DNA from 3 places in the Janthinobacterium sp. SUN033 genome. Region 3 is predicted to be linked to each of the others. Evidence: predicted binding sites of a transcription regulator. Region 3 holds the regulator's gene; each other region holds the start of a gene.
What was found. The regulator FNR, encoded in region 3, switches genes on or off when oxygen is low (the NO sensors DNR and NnrR bind a similar motif). The targets are predictions, from matches to a motif close to TTGATNNNNATCAA.
Positions count from the first base shown of each region.

Region 1: OX460_RS28080 (FeoA family protein) is a predicted target of FNR. The motif match lies at 4,049-4,062, and genes of this name have one in related genera.
Region 2: OX460_RS26490 (IPT/TIG domain-containing protein) is a predicted target of FNR. The motif match lies at 2,955-2,968, and genes of this name have one in related genera.

Region 1 is NZ_JAPQNV010000009.1:73,688-81,344, forward strand. Features, by position in the region: gene purB (adenylosuccinate lyase) at 1-311, opposite strand, end outside; gene OX460_RS28055 (glutathione S-transferase N-terminal domain-containing protein) at 589-1,203, shown strand; gene bfr (bacterioferritin) at 1,261-1,737, opposite strand; gene OX460_RS28065 (Fe2+-dependent dioxygenase) at 2,159-2,839, shown strand; gene OX460_RS28070 (energy transducer TonB) at 2,994-3,695, opposite strand; gene OX460_RS28075 ((2Fe-2S)-binding protein) at 3,713-3,928, opposite strand; gene OX460_RS28080 (FeoA family protein) at 4,341-4,625, shown strand; gene OX460_RS28085 (ferrous iron transporter B) at 4,628-6,529, shown strand; gene OX460_RS28090 (hypothetical protein) at 6,539-6,820, shown strand; gene OX460_RS28095 (hypothetical protein) at 6,885-7,046, shown strand; gene OX460_RS28100 (AraC family transcriptional regulator) at 7,082-7,657, opposite strand, start outside.
Region 2 is NZ_JAPQNV010000007.1:209,432-217,088, forward strand. Features, by position in the region: gene fmt (methionyl-tRNA formyltransferase) at 1-168, shown strand, start outside; gene OX460_RS26490 (IPT/TIG domain-containing protein) at 256-2,733, opposite strand; gene metH (methionine synthase) at 3,375-7,169, shown strand; gene OX460_RS26500 (SPW repeat protein) at 7,290-7,657, shown strand, end outside.
Region 3 is NZ_JAPQNV010000004.1:730,635-738,291, reverse strand. Features, by position in the region: gene ccoN (cytochrome-c oxidase, cbb3-type subunit I) at 149-1,576, shown strand; gene ccoO (cytochrome-c oxidase, cbb3-type subunit II) at 1,592-2,206, shown strand; gene OX460_RS20425 (cbb3-type cytochrome c oxidase subunit 3) at 2,208-2,411, shown strand; gene ccoP (cytochrome-c oxidase, cbb3-type subunit III) at 2,404-3,324, shown strand; gene ccoG (cytochrome c oxidase accessory protein CcoG) at 3,327-4,709, shown strand; gene OX460_RS20410 (FixH family protein) at 4,812-5,336, shown strand; gene fnr (fumarate/nitrate reduction transcriptional regulator Fnr) at 5,340-6,098, opposite strand; gene OX460_RS20400 (response regulator) at 6,348-7,657, shown strand, end outside.

The DNA of each region.
Region 1 (7,657 bases), on a different contig from region 3:
TTCAGCCAGTACTCGACGGCCTTGACGTCATGGTTGGTGACCGCTTCGATGGCCTTGATGCGGGCCGCGTCGGCTTCCGAGAAGTCGGCTGCCATCTTGTCGAGCAGGGCGGTCGCTTCTGCCGAAAAAGGCTTGATTTCGGCGAAACCGGCTTGCGACAGCGCTTGCAGCCAGGAGATTTCCACTTTCACGCGGTGGTGCATGAAACCGGCTTCGGACAGGATCGGGCGCAGCAGATCGGTCTTGCTGGCGTAGCGGCCATCGAGCGGAGACAGGGCCGACAGCGTGGAATACGGAGTAGTAGAAGTCATGAGAGCGGACGCAAGTTAAAGAAACGGTTGGCGTGTGGCGCGCGGGGAGGGCAGGGCTATTGCAATATAGCAACACTGACGGCGCCACAGTAAAGGGCGATTTTACCACCGCTGGCCGCTGGCCAGCCGTCCGTCGGCCGCCGGCGCAGCGCAATTTGGCCGAATCCGGCCCCGATGCGGCGTGCCTGCCACACACGAGGGGCCGCCGGGCGCGTGCTGCCAAACAGCGCTGCCGCCGATGCTATACTGCTTGCTGCTCCCTTACCTTAAAGTACCTATGAAACTGATCGGTTCCCTCGCCAGCCCGTATGTCCGCAAAGCCCGTATCGTGCTGGCGGAAAAAAAGCTCGACTATGTCTTCGAGCTGGAAAACGTGTGGGTGCCGGAAACCCGCATCGCCCAGGCCAATCCCCTGGGCAAGGTGCCCTGCCTGGTGATGGAGGATGGCAGCACCTTGATCGATTCGAAAGTCATCGTCGAATACCTCGACACGCTCACGCCCGTGTGCAAGCTGCTGCCGGCGGGCGGCAACGGCCGCGAGCGGGCCGATATCAAGAACTGGGAAGCGCTGGCCGACGGCATTCTCGACGCGGGCGTGCTGGTGCGCCTGGAGCGCACGCAGCGCCCGCCCGAGCAGCAAAGCGCGGCCTGGATCGCGCGCCAGCTGGACAAAGTCACCCTGGGCCTGGCGGCGCTGGAAGCGCGCCTGGGCGAGAGCGCATATTGCGCCGGCAAGAACTACACCCTGGCCGACGTGGCCGTGGGCTGCACCCTGGGCTGGCTCAGCTTCCGCTTCCCGGAAATCGACTGGCGCGCCGATCACCCCGCGCTGGCGCGCCTGTTCGACAAACTGTCCGAGCGGCAGTCGTTCAAGGACACCGTGCCGCAATAAGGCGCGGACGTAAAAAAACCGGCGATTGCCGGTTTTTTTATCTGCCTCGAAGAAAAATTACTCTTCAATCGCCATCTGGCTTTGCAGGTAGTTCTGGATGCCGACTTTGGCGATCAGGTCGATCTGCGTTTCCAGCCAGTCGATATGTTCTTCCGTGTCTTCCAGGATCATCAGGAACAGGTCGCGCGAGACGTAGTCGCCCGCTTTTTCGCTGATGGCGATGCCTTCCTTGACGGTGGCGTGCGCGGCGCGTTCCAGCTTCAAGTCGCATTCCAGCATTTCCGGCGTGTTCTCGCCGATCAGCAGCTTGTGCAGCGCTTGCAGGTTCGGCAGGCCGTCGAGCATCAGGATGCGGTCGATCAGCTTGTCGGCGTGTTTCATTTCGCCGATCGATTCTTCGTATTCCTTCTTGCCCAGCTTTTCCAGGCCCCAGTGCTTGTACATGCGCGCATGCAGGAAGTACTGGTTGATGGCCGACAGTTCATTGGTGAGCTGTGCGTTGAGCATGCGGATGACTTCTTTATCGCCCTTCATGGGATTTCCTTTGTTCTGTGTCGCGTTCGATGATGAAACCGGAGGCTGCTGGCGTTCACTGCCGGGTGGCGCTGGCTGCCTGGTGGCGCGCAGGTTGCCGGTTTCGCTATGCCCGCATGATAGCGCAAAATATGGGCGATTTCGGGCGGTAAACGGCATTTTTCCGTCTTTTTAACGTAAATATCGTGCGAATAAAACCCATTCTCAAATGGATTGGCACATTTTTCCGTTTTTTATTTGCTAAGGAAAATGATGGCCATTCTCATTCGCGTTCCTGGCGCTTTTTTGCTGCTGCTGGCGCGCCTGCATGGCCGCGCTGAAAAGGCGTGAAATGTTGGTCCGTTCTTGCTTTTGTGTCTTCTTGGGCGCTGCCGGCGATGCGATAATCAGGCAGCGATATTTACTGAAAAAGGATAGCAAGATGATGCTGCATATACCCGGCGTGCTGACGCCGGAACAGGTCACGCAGTTTCGCCAGCGCCTGGCGCAAACGGACTGGGTCGACGGGCGCGCCAGCGTCGGGGCGCAAGGCGCGCAAGTCAAGCGCAACCGCCAGCTGGCGGAAGGTTCGCCGCTGGCGCTGGAACTGGGCGAGATCGTCAGCCGCGCGCTGATGGCCAATCCCCTGTTCTTTTCCGCCGTGCTGCCGCTGCGCATCCTGCCGCCGTTCTTCAACAGCTATGCGGGCGGCGAGCACTATGGCCTGCATATCGACGGCGCCATCCGCACGCCGAAAAACGGCATGCAATCGATGCGCGCCGACGTCTCGTCGACCGTGTTCCTGAGCGAGCCGGACGAGTACGAAGGCGGCGAGCTGGTGGTGGTCGACGCGTATGGCACGCATGAAGTGAAATTGCCGGCCGGCGACGTGATCGTGTATCCGTCGAGCAGCGTGCATCAGGTGCTGCCCGTCACCAGCGGCGAGCGCATCTGCTCCTTCCTGTGGACGCAAAGCATGGTGCGCGAGGACTGGAAGCGCAGCATGCTGTTTGAGCTCGATCAAAACATCCAGAGCGTGCGCGGAGAACACGGCGATTCGCCGGCGACGGTGGGTTTGACGGGGCATTATCACAACCTGCTCAGGATGTGGGCGGAGATGTAGCGCAAAAAAAAAAGTCTGCCTGGCCCGGGGATGTAGGCTGGCAGACTGAAACAAGCAGTTGCTTGACTGGTACAGAAAACAGGGCGCAAAAAAGCAAGCAGGGCACAGGGTGCGGTGCTTGCGGGCTGGCAGCGGCGCAAGGGCCGCCGGAAGGCTAGCTCAGTTGGAAGGTCAGCGGTACTAACACGTACACGGGCACAGGCTTGCCGTTTTCGATCATCGGCTTGAACAGCGCGCGCTGGGCGGCCTGGCGGCCCGCTTCATCGAGGTTGCCGTAGCCGGTCGATTTATGGATCAGGATTTGCTCGGGCAAACCTTTTTCATTGATCAGGATGCGCAACACCACGGTGCCGCTCTCGCCCAGGCGGCGCGACAGATTCGGGTAGATCAGCTGCGGCGCCTTGATGTATTCGACGCTGCTGACGGTGCGCGGCGTCGACGGCGCCGGTGGCGTCGGCGACGGTGTCGATGGCGCTGTCGGCGCGGCGGTGGCAACCGGTGCCGCTTCGGCGCGCGTCGGCTGCGGCGGCGTGATCGTCGGTTCGCTCGGCGCCACGGCGATCAGCGGCAGCGGCGGGATCACGGCGCGCGGCACGGGGGCGCTCAATTCCACGGTTTTCGGTACGGACGGCGCTGGCGGCTTGGGCGGCGCCGGCGGGGCGATGATGCTGATGGTGGTGATGGTCGGCATGGCCGCCGTGACCACACGGCTCAGCAGGCCGCTCTGGATGGCGTAAAAGCCGGCGATGTGCAGGACGACGATGGCCATCAGCGGCGCGAATTTGTTGCGCTTCTTGTCGAAGTCGGCAAATTGCTGCACGGCCTGCACCGTTACGGGCGGGGGCATCATCGTCATGGCGTTCATCGCTTTCTTTAGTTTGTCAGTACAGCTCGCATCAATACGGTTTCTTGCAGCGCCACGGTGGCGTTCAGGTGATCGTTCAGCACTTCCCGCGCGCAGGTGTGGCATTTGCCGCAGCAGGTGGCCACGCCCAGGTCGCGGCGCAGTTCGGCCATGCTGGACAGGCCAAGATCGACGGCTTGACGGATTTCACGATCAGATATGTTGTTGCAGACACATACAATCATTGATACACCTTCTGGCTGGAGGATGAACAGACACTAGTGCTGGAAAGCATTGTTGCTAGTGTTTTAATGAGAATCATTATCATTACGTTTCATTGTCGCGCAAAGCGGGGGACAATGCAAGTGATTTTGATCAAGTGTGCGGCAGTTGGCGGCCTGGCGCCGCAGCTTCACAGGCCATGTTTCCGAATGACGCAGCCCTTGATGGGGGCGGCTCTCCGGGCTAAATAAAAACTATTCGCATTCATGTTTATAATGCTGGTATTGTCTCGGACGGTCGCCGTCTGGACGGATTGAATGGCCGCTTGTCGGTAATGCGCAACAGTTGCGTTTTACGTCACAAACCTGGAACCGGTGCAAGGCGCCTTGCGCCGTCGCCGGTATCAGGTGTTCTTAATTTGAACGGAATTTGCTCATGACTCTAGTTCCACCCATGATGACGCTCGATGCGCTGGCAGTCGGCCAGAGCGGCACGGTGTTGCATATCACGCCCCACACGGCAGGACAGACGGAGGACGGCGTCGACCTGGCCCGCCGCCTGATGGAGCTGGGATTCGTTCCCGGCGAACGAATCCGCATGCTCAAGCGCGGCATTCCCGGCGGCGATCCGCTGGCCATCAAGGTCGGCAATGCCACGTTCGCACTGCGCCGCTTCGAAGCGGCGCTGATTACGATTCAACCGCTGCTTCAACCGGAATGACCATGGGTGCTGTCGAAACTATCGTGGATGCAGGCGTGCACAAGCCGCCGCATCAGCCACAAATTGCCTTGCTGGGCAATCCGAACTGCGGCAAGACCGCCCTGTTCAACCGTTTGACGGGCGCGCGCCAGAAAGTGGCGAACTACGCCGGCGTGACCATCGAGCGCAAGGAAGGCCATTTCACCTCGCCAGCCGGCAAGCCCGTGCGCTTGCTCGACCTGCCGGGCGCCTACAGCCTGTCGGCCACCACGCCCGATGAAGCCATCACGCGCGACGTGGTGGGCGGCTTGCGCCGCGGCGACCCGCGTCCGGACGCCATCATCTGCGTTGTCGACGCCACCAACCTGCGCCTGAATCTGCGCTTGGTGCTGGAAGTCAAGCGCCTGGGCCTGCCCATGCTGCTGGCCCTGAACATGACGGACGTGGCGCGCAAGCGCGGCATGCTGATCGACACGGTGAAACTGTCGCAGGAACTGGGCATGCCCGTGGTGGAAACCGTGGCGGTGCAGCACGATGGCGAAAAAGCCTTGCTGAACGCCATCGACGCCATGCTGCCGCTGCCGGCCGTGGAAGCGAAACCGCTGGCGGCCATCGATGCCGTCAGCGTCGAAGAAACCCAGCGCGAAGTGCGCCGCATCCTGTCCGCCGTCAGCAATGACACGAGCGACAAGGGCAACCTGACGGAAAAGATCGACGACGTGGTGCTGCACCCCGTGTTCGGCCCCATCATCCTGGCCGTGCTGATGTTCCTGATCTTCCAGGCCGTGTTTGCCTGGGCCGCCACGCCGATGGAAATGATCACCGATGGCGTGGGCCACCTGGGCGCCGTACTGACGGCGAACATGCCAGACGGTCACCTGAAAAGCCTGCTGGTGGAAGGCATCATCGGCGGCGTCGGCAGCGTGCTGGTGTTCCTGCCGCAGATCCTGATTCTGTTCTTCTTTATCCTGAGCCTGGAAGACTGCGGCTACCTGCCGCGCGCCGCCTTCCTGCTGGACCGCCTGATGGGCGGCGTGGGCTTGTCCGGCCGCGCCTTCATCCCGCTGCTGTCGAGCTTTGCCTGCGCCATTCCCGGCGTGATGGCGGCGCGTACCATCCAGAATCCGCGCGACCGCCTGGTCACCATCATGATCGCGCCGCTGATGACGTGTTCGGCGCGCCTGCCCGTGTATGCGCTGATCATCGCCGCCTTCATCCCGGAACGCCAGGTATGGGGCTATCTGAGCCTGCAAGGCCTGGTGCTGTTCGTGCTGTACTTCGCCGGCATCATCTCGGCCATGGCCGTGGCCTGGGTCATGAAACGCGGCATGGGCGTGCGCGGCAACCAGCCGCTGATGCTGGAATTGCCCGCCTATCACTGGCCGCACCTGCGCAACCTGGCCGTCAGCCTGTGGGAGCGCGCGAAGATCTTCCTCACGCGCGTCGGTACCATCATCCTGAGCCTGATGATCATCCTGTGGTTCCTCAGCACCTTCCCCGGCGCGCCGGATAACGCCATCCACCCGCCGATCTACTACAGCCTGGCCGGCATCCTGGGCCGCGGCCTGGAAGTGATCTTCGCGCCCATCGGCTTCAACTGGCAGATCTGCATCGCGCTGGTGCCGGGCATGGCGGCGCGCGAAGTGGCCGTCGGCGCCCTGGGTACCGTGTATGCGCTGTCGCAAACGGGCGATGCGCTGGCCACCACCCTGGAGCCGCTGATCGCCCATTCGTGGTCGCTGGCGACCGCGCTGTCCTTGCTGGCCTGGTATGTGTTTGCGCCGCAGTGCCTGTCGACCCTCTCCGTGGTCAAGCGTGAGACGGGCGGCTGGCGCTATCCGCTGCTGATGGCCGGCTACATGTTCGCGCTGGCGTATGCCGCCTCGTTCATCACGTACCGTGTCGCCCTGATGCTGGGCGCTTAGGAGAAAACCATGTGGCAAACCCTCATCGTTGCCCTGATCGTCGCAGCCGCGCTGTTGCATTTTTCAACCAAGTACCTGCCGGCGGGCGTGCGCCGCGCCATCGTGCGGGGCCTCGTGCGCTGCGGCCTCGATGAAGCGAAGATGTCGACCTTCTTCAAGGTGGCGCCGGGCTGCGGCAGCGGTTGCGGTTCCTGCGGCTCGTGCGACAGCCCGCCGCCGCCGTCAAGCACGCCGCCAGCCGATGGCAGCAGCAAGCGCGTGATCCTGATGCAGGTGCAGCGCCAGGACTGATGTACGTCTAGCCACGGGCGCGCCCGTGGGCTACACTGGGCTTTCCGTATGGCAAGGAGTGGCAATGGCGATACTGTTGATCTTCATGTTTTTGTTTGCGGTCGCCACCTGGCTGCTGGCCAGCCGGCGCGGCCGCCACGGGGGACTGTGGTTCGGTATCGGCCTGTTTCTCGGACCGTTTGCCTTGCTGGCGGTAGCGGCCTTGCCGCCCGTGCCGGCGCGCTGACCTTGTATGATTAAAACCCGCAAGCGCGGGTTTTTTTACGCCTGCGCGTTCGCGTGGCGCAGCCGGTACTGGCGCGGCGAGCAAGCCATGACGCGCTTGAAGGCGTGGCTGAAGGCGCTGTCGGAATCGTAGCCCAGCGCCTGTGCGATCAAGGTGACGGGTGCGCTGCCGTCCTTCAGGCGCCGCGTGGCCAGGCGCATGCGCCAGCGCAGCAGATAGTCGAGCGGCGTTACGCCCACCCGCTTCTTGAAGTGCAAGGCAAAGGCGGAGCGCGACTGCCCCGCGACGGCGGCCAGCTGCTGCAAGGTCCAGCGCCGCGCCGGTTGCGCGTGCATGGCCTCGATGGCGGCGCGCAGCCGTGGATCGGCCAGCGCGAACAGCCAGCCCACCGGGTGCGAGGCCTGCGCTTCAAGATACTGGCGCAGCATTTGCAGCAGCATCATGTGGCCCAGGTGGCGCGTCATCAGCGCCGCGCCGGGCGCCGTCGCCTGCAGTTCCTGCGCCAGCCGTTGCAAGGCCCAGTGCAGCACGCTGGCCTGGTCCGTATCGCCGCGCACGTGCAGCAGCGGCGGCAGGCAGTCGAGCAGGATGGCCGCTTCGTCGCCAAAGAG
Region 2 (7,657 bases), on a different contig from region 3:
AAGGAAGCGCCGGGCCAGGTGCTGGCGGCCGACGCCCAGCACGGCATCGTCGTGGCCTGCGGCAATGGCTCGCTGCGCCTGACGGAACTGCAAAAACCGGGCGGCAAGCGCCTGCCTGCGGCCGAATTCATCAAGGGCTTCCCCCTCGAAGGCAAGCGCTTCGCCTGACTTCACCGGATTGCACCGCGCCATCATCCCGATGGCCATAAAAAAAGGCTTGCCGCGGCAAGCCTTTTTTGCATCCGCCCCGCTAGCTTAGCGGCGCTGCACCTTCATCAGGCGTGCGCCCACGGACGACGACAGGCTGACCTCGAAACGGCCGCCGGCCGGCAAGGCGCTCACGTCGACATTGGCTTTGCCACCCGTCAAGTCACTGGCGACCACCGTCTTGCGGCCATCGGCAGCCACGTGCATGACTGCGGCATACGGTTCCGCCTCGGCATTCCAGACCAGCGCCAGCTGGCCACCGCTTTGCGCCGCATCAAACGTGGCATCGTTGGCGGCGGCCTTGCTGCGGCGCGCCGGGCGTTCCAGCTTGGCTAAAGCCTTGCCATTTGCCAACACTTGCACATCGCTGATTTCGCCCGGATTGGCGAAGCTGACGCGGAAGTGGCTCATGGCGTTGCCGCCATGGTCGGCCACGGAGACGCCATCGAAGGGCAAGTCGATAGTCTGTCCGGACGCCGTCAACACGCGCAAGGTATAAGCATGGCCGCTGCCGCTGGCAGCGGTGCCGATGCGCGCCGACGAGGCAACAGCCGGGCGCAGGGCCACGCCGCCAGGCGTGATGCGGCCGGAAATGGTCAGGTAGCCGTTCTGGGCCACGGCCATGCTGGCGGCCAGCACATTGCTGCCCGTAATCTGCGTGCTGCGTTTTTCCAGGAATTGCTGCACCCGCGCATAGCTGTAGTCGGAGAACCAGGCGCCGCTGCAATAGCTCATCACGTCCTTCATCGGCGTGTTGCCATAGACTGCCTTGCTCAGCTGGCCGATGCTGCCTGCATAGTTGCTGTTGTACAGCGGTTGCGGGCCCAGATTGCCATTCGCATATGGGTAGTCGACAGCAGCGCCAGCCGGACCGCCGCAGGGAACGTGCTGCAGCGAGTGGTTGTGGCCCAGCTCATGCACGAGCGTAGTCAGCCACAGAGGCCATTGATTGGAGAATGGGTCGACCGCCGCGATGCTATTGGACTGGGCATCGAGGCCGATGGCCGACGTAAAGTCGTTGCCGCTGCTGCGCTGGTTGATGTAGGCCAGGCCGGCGGCGTTGGTGACGGACATCTTCGGCACGAAACCATAATAGTAGGCGCCGCTGTCTTCCAGCGCGCGCCGGTTTTCCAGCTTGCCCAGGGCATCGCTCCACCAGCTGTCGGCCGTGCTGCTGCCTGGCAGGCTCAGTGCGGCGCGCGTCGTGATGCTGATATTTTCCGTCGCATACGGATACACGCGCAGCAGCGCGGCGCGGATCACCTCGGCATCAGGCAGTTGCGCCACGCCATCATCGGTGCTCAAGGGCACGAGCACCAGACGGATCTTGGCCAGGCTGGCCACCACGGGCGCCGCTTCCTGGCTCACTTGCACGCCGTCATTGCCGACGGCCGTCACGCGCACGCGCACGCCGGGCAAGATCCAGCCTGCAGGCAGGACGGCACTGAAATTGCCGTTGAAACTGTCATCGTTCTTCGTCGTCGGCAAGAGCGCCGGCCCCGTCATCGCGATGCTGCCCAGGTTGCTGCCATTGGCGGCGGTCGCATTCAAGGTGACCGCCGGGCTGGACTGGCCCGCCTGCCCGGCCAGCACGGACACGCGCACGGCGGCCGGCTTGCCGCGCGTCAAGCGCAAGGCCGTATTGCTGGCATTCAAATTCAGTACTTGCGCGAAATCAATGCTGCCCAGGGTAAAGGCCGACACCGTGCCCGCATTCACGGCGATGCGCGACGCAGCCGCCAGCATCACGTTGCCCGTTGCCGCGGCCGGCGCGGACAGCAGCAGCTGGCTGGCAGTGGCGCTGACGATGACGGCCGGCGTATTGCCCACCGACGCCGAAGTGACCTGGTCGAGATTGCTGCCCTGCACCGTCACGGACAAGCTTCCGTTATTGACGGCCGAGGTGATCGACGTCACTGTCACGCTGGCCAGCACCGTGTACGTGTCGCCGCTGAGCACATCGTTGTAGGGACCGCGCACCGTCAGCGCGCCTGTCGCCGCGCCCGCAGGCACCAGCACCGTCACGCTGCCGGCCGTCTGGCTTTGCGGCGTTGCCGCAGCACCATTGCCAAACTGCACCGCCGTCACGGCGCCCATGCCGCCGCCCGTGATCGTCACGCTGGAACCGACGCCGCCCGTCGCCGGTGCGACGCTGCCCACGCTCAAGGGCAGGTACACATTGACGTTATAGCTGGTGGCCGCCGTGCCGCTGGCGCTGACGAGGCTCAAGGCGCCCGATACGGGCACGCCCGGCATGGTCAGGGTGATGCTGGTGTCGCTGGCGGCGCTGGTGGCAACGGTCACGCCGCCCACCTGGAAAGCCGTCACGCGGCTCAGATTCGTGCCCGTAAGCACCAGACTGCCACCGACGGCGACATTCGCCGCCGAAACGGCCGTCACGGCAGGCAGCAGCACGGGCGTACCCGACGTGGTCGCCACCACCGTGTCGCCGCCCCCACCGCCACCACCGCCGCAGGCGGACAGGCCCAGCATGACAAACAATGCGACAAGCAGATGGTTTTTCATGGCTGGCAACCATGTTGATGCAGCGCGATGCCGGGAAGGACACGAGATAAATGTGACATATTGGTGACTTTTGGTGAGAATTTAATTTCGAAGAACCAATATTATGGTTTAGTTCGATTCCCAAAGACAACTATTAATGCTTTTGATTCAATTGGTTTTGATAATAATTAAAATATCTGCTTGGCAAACTTTACTCTGGGCATTATTCCCCTCACTCTGTATTGGCTAAAATCAAAATTACTTTCCTTTGCAGCTATTGCCATTCAACTCATTAAAAATATGCTGATGCGGCGCAAATAATGTGGAAATTTTTCCACAGCCTAGACGCCATATCGTTCTGCCAACTTTGCTGGAATAATTAACGTTTTGAGTAAGATTTTCAGGAATGTAATTTTCAGAAGCAGGCGTGGCGGCAGGCGATGTGTTGCAAGAAGGCCTGCCGTGGGGCGAACGGCCGCTTTTGCTTAAAACCAAAGCAGCCTGATGCCGTATAATTTTAGACCCGGTGAAATCAGGCGATTGCCACCTTCTGCCTGCCCTACCCGGCCGGCAACTCTCCGTCAGCTGATCCTGCTGACCCGCATCCGCCTCGTAACGTCTTGTCGCCGCGCCGCCGCCCGTTTGCCTATTGAAAGCATGAAATGAACGATACCGTGATCCCCGCCATGTCCCCGACCGAAGCCACCTTGCGCGCCATTCTGGCGCAGCGGATCATGATTCTCGACGGCGCCATGGGCACGATCATCCAGCAATACAAGCTCGACGAAGAAGCGTACCGCGGCGGCCCCGCCGGCCGCTTCATCGATTTCGCCGCGCCGGCCGACAGTGGCGCGCGCGAACTGTTCGTCAAGGGCAATAATGAGTTGCTGACCCTGACGCAGCCGCACATCATCCAGGAAATCCACGAGCGCTACCTGGCGGCCGGCGCCGACCTGATCGAAACGAATACCTTCGGCGCCACGACGATCGCGCAAGACGATTACCACATGGCCCACCTGGCCTATGAAATGAACGTCCAGGCGGCCAAGCTGGCGCGCGCCGCCTGCGATAAATATTCCACGCCGGACAAGCCGCGCTTCGTCGCCGGCGCCCTCGGGCCCACGCCGAAGACGGCGTCGATCTCGCCGGACGTGAACGACCCTGCCGCGCGCAACGTCACCTTCGACCAACTGGTGGCCGCCTACCTGCAGCAGACGCAGGGCCTGGTGGAAGGCGGCGCCGACGTGTTGCTGGTGGAAACCATCTTCGATACCTTGAACTGCAAGGCGGCCCTGTTCGCCATCGACCTGTTCTACGAGCAAAACCCGGATGTCGTGCGCCTGCCGCTGATGATTTCGGGCACCGTCACGGACGCATCGGGCCGCATCTTGTCGGGCCAGACCGTGCCCGCCTTCTGGAATTCCGTGCGCCACGCGAAACCGCTGACCATCGGCCTGAACTGCGCGCTGGGCGCCGCCCTGATGCGCCCGTACGCGGAAGAGCTGGCCAAGATCGCCGACACCTTCGTCTGCATCTACCCGAACGCGGGCTTGCCCAACCCCATGAGCGACACGGGTTTCGACGAGTTGCCAGCCGACACGTCGGCCCTGCTGCGCGAATTTGCCGACGCGGGCTTCCTGAACATGGCGGGCGGCTGCTGCGGCACCACGCCCGAGCACATCGCCGCCATCGGCGAGTTGCTGTCAAAAAATACCCCGCGCACCGTGCCGGCCCCATCGCACGACTTGCGCCTGGCGGGCCTGGAACCGTTCGTCGTCAATGACGAGTCGCTGTTCGTCAACGTGGGCGAGCGTACCAACGTCACGGGCTCGAAGGCGTTCGCGCGCATGATTCTCAACGAGCAATATGACGAGGCGCTATCCGTGGCGCGCCAGCAAGTGGAAAACGGCGCGCAAGTGATCGATATCAATATGGATGAAGCCATGCTCGACTCGCTGGCGGCCATGACGCGCTTCCTGAACCTGATCGCCTCGGAACCCGACATTTCGCGCGTGCCCATCATGGTCGACTCGTCGAAATGGTCGGTCATCGAAGCGGGCCTGAAATGCGTGCAGGGCAAGGCCATCGTCAACTCGATTTCCATGAAGGAAGGCGAAGAGGAATTCCTGCGCCAGGCCAAGCTGTGCCGCCGCTACGGCGCGGCCGTCATCGTCATGGCCTTCGATGAGAAGGGCCAGGCCGACACCTTCGAGCGCAAGATCGAAATTTGCGCGCGCGCATACCATTTATTGATCGATGCGCTGGACTTCCCGCCGGAAGACATCATTTTCGATCCGAACATCTTTGCCGTCGCCACCGGCATCGAAGAGCACAATAATTACGCCGTCGACTTCATCAACGCCACGCGCTGGATCAAGGAAAACCTGCCGTACGCGAAGATTTCGGGCGGCGTGTCGAACGTGTCCTTCAGTTTCCGCGGCAACGATCCAGCCCGCGAAGCCATCCATACCGTATTCCTGTACCACGCCATCAAGGCCGGCATGACCATGGGCATCGTCAACGCCGGCATGGTGGGCGTGTACGACAACCTGGACCCGGAATTGCGCGAGCGCGTGGAAGACGTGGTGCTGAACCGCCGCGACGACTCGACCGAGCGCATGATCGAATTTGCCGGCACCCTGAAGGCGGGCGGCAAGGCCGAGGCGCAAACCCTGGCCTGGCGCGAAGGCACGGTGCAGGAACGGCTGTCGCATGCGCTGGTGCACGGCATCACGCAATTCATCGTGGAAGACACGGAAGAAGCGCGCCAGGAGCTGCTGCACAATGGCGGACGCCCCATCCACGTGATCGAGGGCCCGCTGATGGCCGGCATGGACGTGGTCGGCGACCTGTTTGGCCAGGGCAAGATGTTCCTGCCGCAAGTGGTCAAATCGGCGCGCGTCATGAAACAGGCCGTGGCCCATCTGATTCCATTTATCGAGGAAGAAAAGCTGCTGGAAGAAAAGCGCACGGGCATCGTCGCCAAGCCGAAGGGCAAGATCATCATGGCGACCGTGAAAGGCGACGTGCATGACATCGGCAAGAACATCGTCACCGTCGTTCTGCAATGCAATAACTTCGAAGTGGTCAACATGGGCGTGATGGTGCCGTGCTCGGAAATCCTCGCCCGCGCCAAGGTGGAAAACGCCGACATCATCGGCCTGTCGGGCCTGATCACGCCATCGCTGGAAGAAATGGCCTATGTCGCCAAGGAAATGCAGCGCGACGAACACTTCCGCATGCTGAAGATTCCTCTGCTGATCGGCGGCGCCACCACCAGCCGCGCCCACACGGCCGTGAAAATCGCCCACAACTACGAAGGCCCCGTGATCTACGTGCCGGACGCCTCGCGTTCCGTGTCCGTGGCGCAATCCTTGCTGACGCCGGAACAGCGCGACAAGTACGTGGAAGACATCGAACTCGATTACGCGCGTATCCGCGAGCAGCACGCCAACAAGAAGGCGCTGCCGATTTTGCCGCTGGCGCAGGCGCGCGCCAACAAGATGCTCGTCCCGTTCGACGGCGCCTGCACGCCCGTGAAACCGAAGTTCATCGGCCGCCGTGTCTTTAAAAATGTCGACCTGGCCACCCTGGCCAACTACATCGACTGGGGCCCGTTCTTCCAGACCTGGGACCTGGCTGGCCCCTTCCCCGCCATCCTGACGGATGAAGTGGTGGGCGACGCGGCCACCAAGGTCTACGCGGAAGGCCAGGCCTTGCTGAAAAAACTCATCGACGGACGCTGGCTGACGGCCAACGGCGTCGTATCCTTGCTGCCGGCCAACAGCGTCAATGACGACGATATCGAGGTGTACACCGACGATACGCGCAGTAGCGTGGCGTTCACTTACTATGGTATGCGCCAGCAGGGCGTGAAACCCGTGGTCGACGGCGTGCAGCGTCCGAACCAGTGCCTGGCCGACTTCATCGCGCCGAAGGCATCGGGCGTGAAGGATTACATCGGCATGTTCGCCGTGACGTCCGGCCTCGGCATCGAGAAATACGAAAAACGCTTCGAGGATGCGCACGACGATTACTCGTCCATCATGCTCAAATCCCTGGCCGACCGCCTGGCCGAAGCGTTCGCCGAATACCTGCACGAGCGCGTGCGCAAGGATTTGTGGGGCTATGTGCCGGACGAACACCTGGGCAACGACGACATGATCGCCGAAAAATATGTCGGCATCCGCCCCGCGCCAGGCTACCCGGCCTGCCCCGAACATACCGTCAAGAAAGAGATGTTCGAGGTCATGCAAGCCGAGGAAATCGGCATGCAGCTGACGGAATCGTATGCCATGTTCCCCGGCGCGGCCGTGTCCGGCTTCTATTTTGCCCACCCGGAGTCGAAATACTTCGTCGTCGGCAAGATCGGCATGGACCAGGTGGAAGACATGGCCAAGCGCCGTGGCGTCAGCATCGAGGACGTGGAACGCTGGCTGGCGCCGAACCTGTCGTAATGCCATAATATAAGCACAAGGCGCGCGGAACTTATCGCGCGCCGAAGCGCACTAACGCAGTATGCCGGCCGGCATGCTGCATGCCCGCTCCGGCCCGTTCCCAACCGGCAAGGAGGATATATGGCAACCAATTTCAAACTGAAACGCTGGCAGGATCAGGTGATCCTGTTGCTGGGCCTGTGGCTCGTCGTCTCGCCCTGGGCGTTTTCCTATCCCGAAGGCTCGCCGCAGATGATCAACGCCTTTGTCTCGGGCCTCGTGATCGCCATCCTGGCCGCCTTCGACCTGTACAAGACGTATTTCTGGGCCGTCGTCGTCAACCTGCTGGTGGGCGTCTGGGTCGCCGCCTCGCCGTGGATACTGCGGCTGGCCGAACAGCGCGTCGTCCTGTGGAACGAGCTCGTCGTCGGTATCGCCGTTGTCGTCCTGGCCCTGTGGGAACTGCGCACCGACCCCGAACTGCACAAGCACTGGCCCGGCGCCGCGGC
Region 3 (7,657 bases):
CTTTTTTGATCGAAATATCACTTTATTTCGATGCCAGTTCGCTACGCTTATTTCATCCGGGGAATTTTGATCCACATCAAAGTTTTTTCCCGGTCAAACACTTACTCTCTGGCCACCATCATAAATAGTAATTCCAGGGAGAGTCTTTGTGGATCAATCGCTGAACTATAACTACAAGATCGTGAAGCAATTCGCGGTCGCTACTGTGGTATGGGGCATCATCGGCATGCTGGTTGGCGTTATCATCGCCGCTCAGCTGGCCTGGCCTGCCCTGAACCTCGACATACCATGGCTGACATACGGACGCTTGCGTCCGCTGCACACGAATGCGGTGATTTTCGCCTTCGGCATCTGCGGCCTGTTCGCTACTTCGTACTACGTTGTCCAACGCACCTGCCAGGTGCGCCTGTTTTCCGACAAACTGGCCGCCTTCACGTTCTGGGGCTGGCAAGCGGTGATCCTGTGCGCCGTCGTCACCCTGCCCTTGGGCATGACACGCGGCAAGGAATACGCGGAACTGGAATGGCCTATCGCCATCCTCATCGCCGTCGTCTGGATCGCCTACGCCATCGTTTTCTTCGGCACCTTGATCAAGCGCAAGGTCAAGCACATCTACGTGGCCAACTGGTTCTTCGGCGCCTACATCCTGGCCGTGACGATTCTGCACGTGGTCAATGGTGCCGTCATGCCAGCCTCGTTCACCAAGTCGTATTCCGCTTATGCGGGCGTGCAGGACGCCATGATCCAGTGGTGGTACGGCCATAACGCGGTGGGTTTCATCCTGACCGCCGGCTACCTGGGCATGGTCTACTACTTCATTCCGAAACAGGCCGAGCGCCCCGTGTACTCGTATCGTCTGTCGATCGTCCACTTCTGGGCGCTGATCTTCACCTACATGTGGGCGGGCCCGCATCACCTGCACTACACGGCATTGCCTGACTGGACGCAATCGATCGGCATGGTCTTCTCGCTGGTCCTCCTGGCACCAAGCTGGGGCGGCATGATCAACGGCATCATGACCCTGTCGGGCGCCTGGCACAAGCTGCGCACCGACCCGATCCTGAAATTCATGATCGTTTCGCTGTCGTTCTACGGCATCGCCACCTTCGAAGGTCCGATGATGTCGATCAAGACCATCAACTCGCTGTCGCACTACACCGACTGGACCGTTGCCCACGTGCATGCGGGCGCCCTGGGCTGGGTGGGCTTCATCACCATGGGTTCGATCTACTACCTGCTGCCGCGCCTGGCGGGCCGCACGCAGATGCACAGCACGCGCCTGGTCGACGTGCACTTCTGGGTGGCCACCATCGGCATCGTGCTGTACATCGCCGCAATGTGGATCGCCGGCGTGATGCAGGGCCTGATGTGGCGCGCGGTCAATCCGGACGGCACCCTGACCTACACCTTTGTCGAGAGCGTGAAAGCGACGTATCCGTACTACGTGGTGCGCGTGGCCGGTGGCCTGCTGTACCTGTCGGGTATGTGCATCATGGGCTACAACACCTGGATGACGCTGCGCGGCAGCAAACTCCCCGTCGCCCGCATTCCGGAACTGAACGCGGCGCACGCCTGATAGGAGCGAAAGCAAATGAAATTTTCACATGCATGGATTGAAAGAAACCCCTGGCTGCTGATCGCCCTGGTCACGGTGGTGATCAGCATCGGCGGCGCCGTCGAGATCGTCCCCCTGTTCTTCCAGAAGAGCACGACGGAACCCGTCGCCGGCCTGAAGCCGTACTCGCCGCTGCGCCTGGCGGGCCGCGACATCTACGTGCGCGAAGGCTGCTACAACTGCCACTCGCAGATGGTGCGTCCGCTGCGCGCGGAAACGGAACGCTATGGCCACTATTCGGTCGCCGGCGAATTCGTCTACGACCGTCCGTTCCAGTGGGGTTCCAAGCGCACGGGGCCCGACCTGGCCCGCGTGGGCGCGCGCTACAGCGACGAATGGCACCGCACGCACTTGAACAACCCGCGCGACGTGGTGCCCGAGTCGAACATGCCGTCCTACCCCTGGCTGGCGAAGACCAAGCTGGTGCCTGACGACATCATGCCGAAGATGCGCGCCCTGAAACGCCTGGGCCAGCCGTACAGCGATGAAGAGATCGCCGCCGGCCCCGCGCAGCTGCAGGACAAGACGGAAGAAGACGCCCTGGTCGCCTATCTGCAAGGCCTCGGTACATTAATCAAAACAAGGAATTAGCATGGCAATCGAAAACCTGTTTGACAGCGCCAGCAGCGTCATGACGGTGGTTTCCTTTACGACGTTCGTGGGCATCCTGTGGTGGACGTTCAGCCGCAGCAACAGCGACTTCGACGCGGCGGCACGCCTGCCGTTCGCCGACGACGCGCTCGACTATCCGGCCGAAGCCGAAATGACCCTGGCGAAGGAGCATAACCATGGCTGACTTTACCAATGGCTTCTGGAATATCTACATCATCGTGCTGTCCCTGCTGGGCATCATCGGCTGCGGCGTGCTGCTGTACTCGCAGTCGAAAATCAAAGTGGTCGAGGGCGCCCCTGCTGACGGCACCACGGGCCACGTCTGGGACGAGGACTTGAAGGAACTCAATACGCCGATGCCGCGCTGGTGGATGTGGTTGTTCTACATCACCATCGTCTTCTCGCTGGCCTACCTGTTCCTGTATCCGGGCCTGGGCAACTATGCCGGCAGCCTGGGCTGGAAATCGACGGGCCAGTACGAGGAAGAGCTGAAGAAGGCGGAAGCCGACTACGGTCCCCTGTTCAACAAGTACCTGAGCCAGGACTTGAAGACGGTGGCCGCCGATCCGCAGGCGCAAGCCATCGGCCAGCGCCTGTTCCTGACCTACTGCGCGCAATGCCACGGTTCGGATGCGCGCGGCAACAAGGGCTTCCCCAACCTGACCGACAAGGACTGGCTGTATGGCGGCGAACCCGACATCATCAAGACCACCATCATGCACGGCCGCAATGGGCAAATGCCACCGATGGGCGCCGCCCTAGGGTCCGAAAAGGATGTCGAGAACGTGGCCCATTATGTGCTGAGCCTGTCCGGCTCGACCTCGGATCCCGTCAAGTCCGTGCTGGGCAAGGCCAAGTTCGGCGCCTGCATGGCCTGTCATGGTGCCGATGCCAAGGGTAACCAGATGCTGGGCGCGCCAAACCTGACGGACAAGACCTGGCTGTACGGCGGCAGCGCCGACACCATCATGGAAACCGTACGCAAGGGACGCAGCAACACCATGCCGGCCTTCAGCGATTTCCTCGGCGAATCCAAGGTACACGTGCTGTCGGCGTATGTCTGGAGCCTGTCGAATCCGCAGGCACCCGCAAAGTAAAAATGGAACCTCAAGTCATCAAGATGTATGCGGCCCGCGAGCAAATCTACCCTCGCGAGGCCAAAGGACGCTACGCTACCTGGCGATGGGTATGCGTATGGCTTACCCAGCTCGCGTTCTACGGCTTGCCGTGGTTGACCTGGAATGGCAGGCAAGCCCTGCTGTTCGATTTGACCACGCGCAAGTTCTACATTTTCGGCGTCGTGCTGTGGCCCCAGGATTTCATCTATCTGGCGGCCCTGCTGATCATCTGTGCGTATTTGTTGTTCCTCGTCACGGCCATTGCCGGGCGGGTGTGGTGCGGGTTCTCTTGCCCGCAAACGGTATACACGGAAATTTTCCTGTGGGTCGAACGCCGCATCGAGGGCACGCGCAGTGCGCGCATGGCCCTCGACAAGCAGGGCCCCTCCGTGCGCAAGGCGTTCAAGAAGACGGCCAAGCACCTGGTATGGGGCGCCATCGCCCTGTGGACGGGCTTTACCTTTGTCGGCTACTTCACGCCGATCAAGGAACTGGCGCAGTCGGTGACCACGCTGAACTTCGGTCCCTGGGAATGGTTCTGGGTCTTGTTCTACAGTCTGGCAACCTACGGCAACGCGGGCTGGCTGCGCGAGCAGGTGTGCAAATACATGTGCCCCTACGCGCGCTTCCAGAGCGCCATGTTCGACCAGGACACTTTGATCATCACCTACGATGCCAAGCGCGGTGAACCACGTGGCGCCATGAGCAAGAAGGCCGGCAACAACGACAAGCTGGGCGATTGCATCGACTGTACCCTGTGCGTGCAGGTGTGTCCGACCGGTATCGATATCCGTAACGGCCTGCAGTATGAATGCATCGGTTGCGCCGCTTGCGTCGATGCCTGCAACAGCGTGATGGACAAGGTCGACCGGCCACGGGGACTGGTACGCTACAGTACCGACCATGCGATGGAAAACAACTTCAATTCGAAGCAGATACGCCAGCGCGCCATGCGCCCGCGCGTCTTGATCTACACTTCCATCCTGGCCCTGATCATCATCGCCGTGTGTACTTCGCTGGCCCTGCGCACGCCCCTGAAAATGGACGTGATCCGCGACCGCGGTTCCATGGGACGCGAAGTGGAAGACGGCATGATCGAAAACGTCTACCGCCTGCAGATCATGAACACGTCGGAGCAAAGCCAGCATTTCAAAATCAGCGCTTCCGGCTTGCCGGGCCTGACCTTGCTGACGCGCGAAGAAGTGACCTTGCAGCCGACGGAAACGCTGGGTTGGCCCATCCGCCTGCGCGTGCCGCACGGCGTGGGAGAGAAGGGCTCGAACAAGATTGCGATCGAATTGCAATCGCTGGACGACCCATCGCTGCATGTGCGTGAAAGCGCGGTATTCATCGTGCCACGTTAACAAGGAAAGGCGGACGGGGACCGGGTGCCCTCGCCGCCGCCACGAAGTTGCAGGAAGGCCGGTCCCCGCACGGGGATTGGCCGTTTACACAGGAGAAATACCATGTCCGACAGTCTGAAACTGCAAGCACCCGTTGCACCGTGGTACAAGCATCGCTGGCCATGGCTGCTGATGATCGGCCCCGGCCTGTCCGTGGTCGTCGGCAGCTTCATGGGCTATATCGCGTTTACGCAGCCCGATGCGCTGGTGGTGGGCGATTATTACAAGCAGGGCAAGGCGATCAACCAGGATTTGAAGCGCGACACGATCGCCAGCGACCTGGCGATGGATACGCGCCTGTCGTATGACGTGGCGCAAGCACGCCTGACCGGTTCCGTGCACAGCTTCGGCAAGGCCTATCAGGCGCCTTTGCAGCTGCACCTGGCGCATGCGACCCTGCCGGAAAAGGATATCAAGGTGCTGGTGCAGCCCGACGCAGCCGGCAATTTTTCCGTGGCGCTGCCGATGCTCGAGCGCAGCCGCTGGCAAGTGCTGGTGGAAAACGACAAACGCGAGTGGCGCCTGTCCGGCATCTGGACCTGGCCCCTGCAGCGCAGCATCGCGCTGCATGCGGACGAGGAACTGTAAGTCTTACTTGCAGACGTCCGTGCCGGCCGTAATGGCTTTTAACTTGGCCGGCTGCAGGATTTCAATTTCCCGATTGGAGACGCGCAGCCAGCCTTCCTTCTTGAACTTCGACAGCAGGCGGCTGACGCTCTCGATGGTCAGGCCCAGGTAGTTGCCGATTTCCTCGCGCGACATGCGCAGCTGGAAATTGCTGCCCGAATAGCCGCGCGCTTCATAGCGCGACGCCAGGTTGACGATGAAGGCGGCAAAGCGCTGCGTCGCCTGCATATTGCCCAGCAACAGCATGACGCTTTGCTCGCGCGTGATTTCCTGGCTCATCATGCGGTGGAAATGGCGCAGCAGGGTCGGCATATTGCCCAGCAATTGTTCCAGGCTGGAAAACGGGATTTCACACACTTCGCTGTCTTCCAGAGCCACCGCATTACAGTGGTGGCGGTCGGCGCTGATGGCGTCCATGCCCAGCAGTTCACCCGCCATCTGGAAGCCCGTCACCTGCTCTTCGCCGCCCGGATTGATCTGGTACGTCTTGAAATGCCCCAGGCGGATCGCATACAGGTTCTGGAACGAGTCGCCGATACGGAACAGCGAGGCGCCGCGCACGATCTTGCGGCGGCGGCCGATGATCTGATCCAGCCTGTCCATATCGCCCACATCGAGGCCCATCGGCAGGCACAATTGATGCATGCTGCAGGTCGAGCATCGCGCACGCAACGCCTCCACGTTCACGGTGGGCAAGGTTGGAGTGAGTAGCGCTTCAGTCATGTCGGTACCTTTTAGAAAATGCAACAACAAGTTTACTGCATACAGCCGCATACAGGGTTGCCGTATGCCAATTTCACCGTAAATTCGGCGAATAAACGACGTCCAGCCTTTAATTATATGGCAACATCGTCAAAAGCCCATCCGGGACGGGCAATTTGCGCGGCGGCGCTTGCCAAGCTGGGGCATTGATAGGAAAATTCCTGACAGCATTATCTGCCGCCTGTGCCGCCCGGTACTGAAAAGGAAATCATGAAGCCTCTCGGCATTAAAGCAAAAGTCGCGCTGGCCACCAGCCTGACCTCGATCGCCATGATCGCGCTGGTCACCATGATCCAGGTGCAGCACATGCGCGACGACTTCACCCGAGTACTGCTGAGCCAGCAATCGTCCCTGATCACCCGCACCGCTGCCGAGCTCGACGACAAGCTGGGCATGCTGCTGCAGATCGTCACCCTGACGGCCAGGCAGCAGCCGCCGGAATTGATCGCCCGGCCCGCCCAATTGCGCGAATACTATTCGCGCCGCTCGATGCTGGTGCTGTTCGATGACGTGCTGGTGCTCGACGCGCATGGCGCCGTCGTGGCCGACATGCCGGAGGTAGCGGGGCGCGCCGGCATCAACGTCGCCGAGCGCGAGTATTTCCAGACCGTCCTGCGCACGCGCCAGCCCATGATCACCGAACCGATGCTGGGCAAGTCGAGCGGCATGCCCATCGTGCAGATGGTGGCGCCCGTGCTGGCCGCCGATGGCCAGGTGGCCGGCGTGGTGATCGGCGTGCTGCGCCTGTACAAGGACAACCTGCTGGGCCGCCTGCGCTCGGAAAAGATCGGCAAGAACGGCTATTACTTCATTCTCACGCGCGGCGCCGTGCCGCGCTACGTGCTGCACCCCGATACCAGCCGCTTGCTGCAACCGCGCAAGCCGAACGCCAACCTGACGACGACCCGGCTGCTGAAGGAAGATGGCGAAGGCAGCATGGTCAGCACCAACAGCCGCGGCATCACGGCCGTTAACAGCTTCAAGCGCCTGAAATCCGTGAACTGGCTGCTGGCCGCCTCGCTCCCCGTCGAGGATGCCTTCGAACCGTTCGATGGCGTGCTGTACCGATTGGTGCTGTGGAGCATCCTCGCCTCGCTGCTGGCCGCCTTTGTTCTGGGCTGGGTCACCGTGCGCCTGCTGTCGCCGCTGGTGCGCCTGCGCGACACCCTGCTGGCCCTGCGCACCAGCGGCAGCCGCTTCACGCCCGTGCCGGTGCAGCAGCGCGACGAGATCGGCGAACTGACGGAAGCGTTCAACGGCCTGATGAGCGAACGCGACCGCCTGCAGCAGGAACTCGAATCGCGCGCGGCGGAGCTGGAACAGGAACGCGACCGGGCCGAGGCGGCCAACCGCGCGAAGAGCGATTTCGTGGCCAACATGAGCCATGAAATCCGCACGCCCCTCAATGCCGTGCTGGGCATGGTGTATCTGCTGGGCAATACCAAGCTCGACACGGAACAGCGCAAGTATCTGACCATGGTCAGAGTGGCGGGCCAGTCGCTGCTGGGCATCCTCAATGA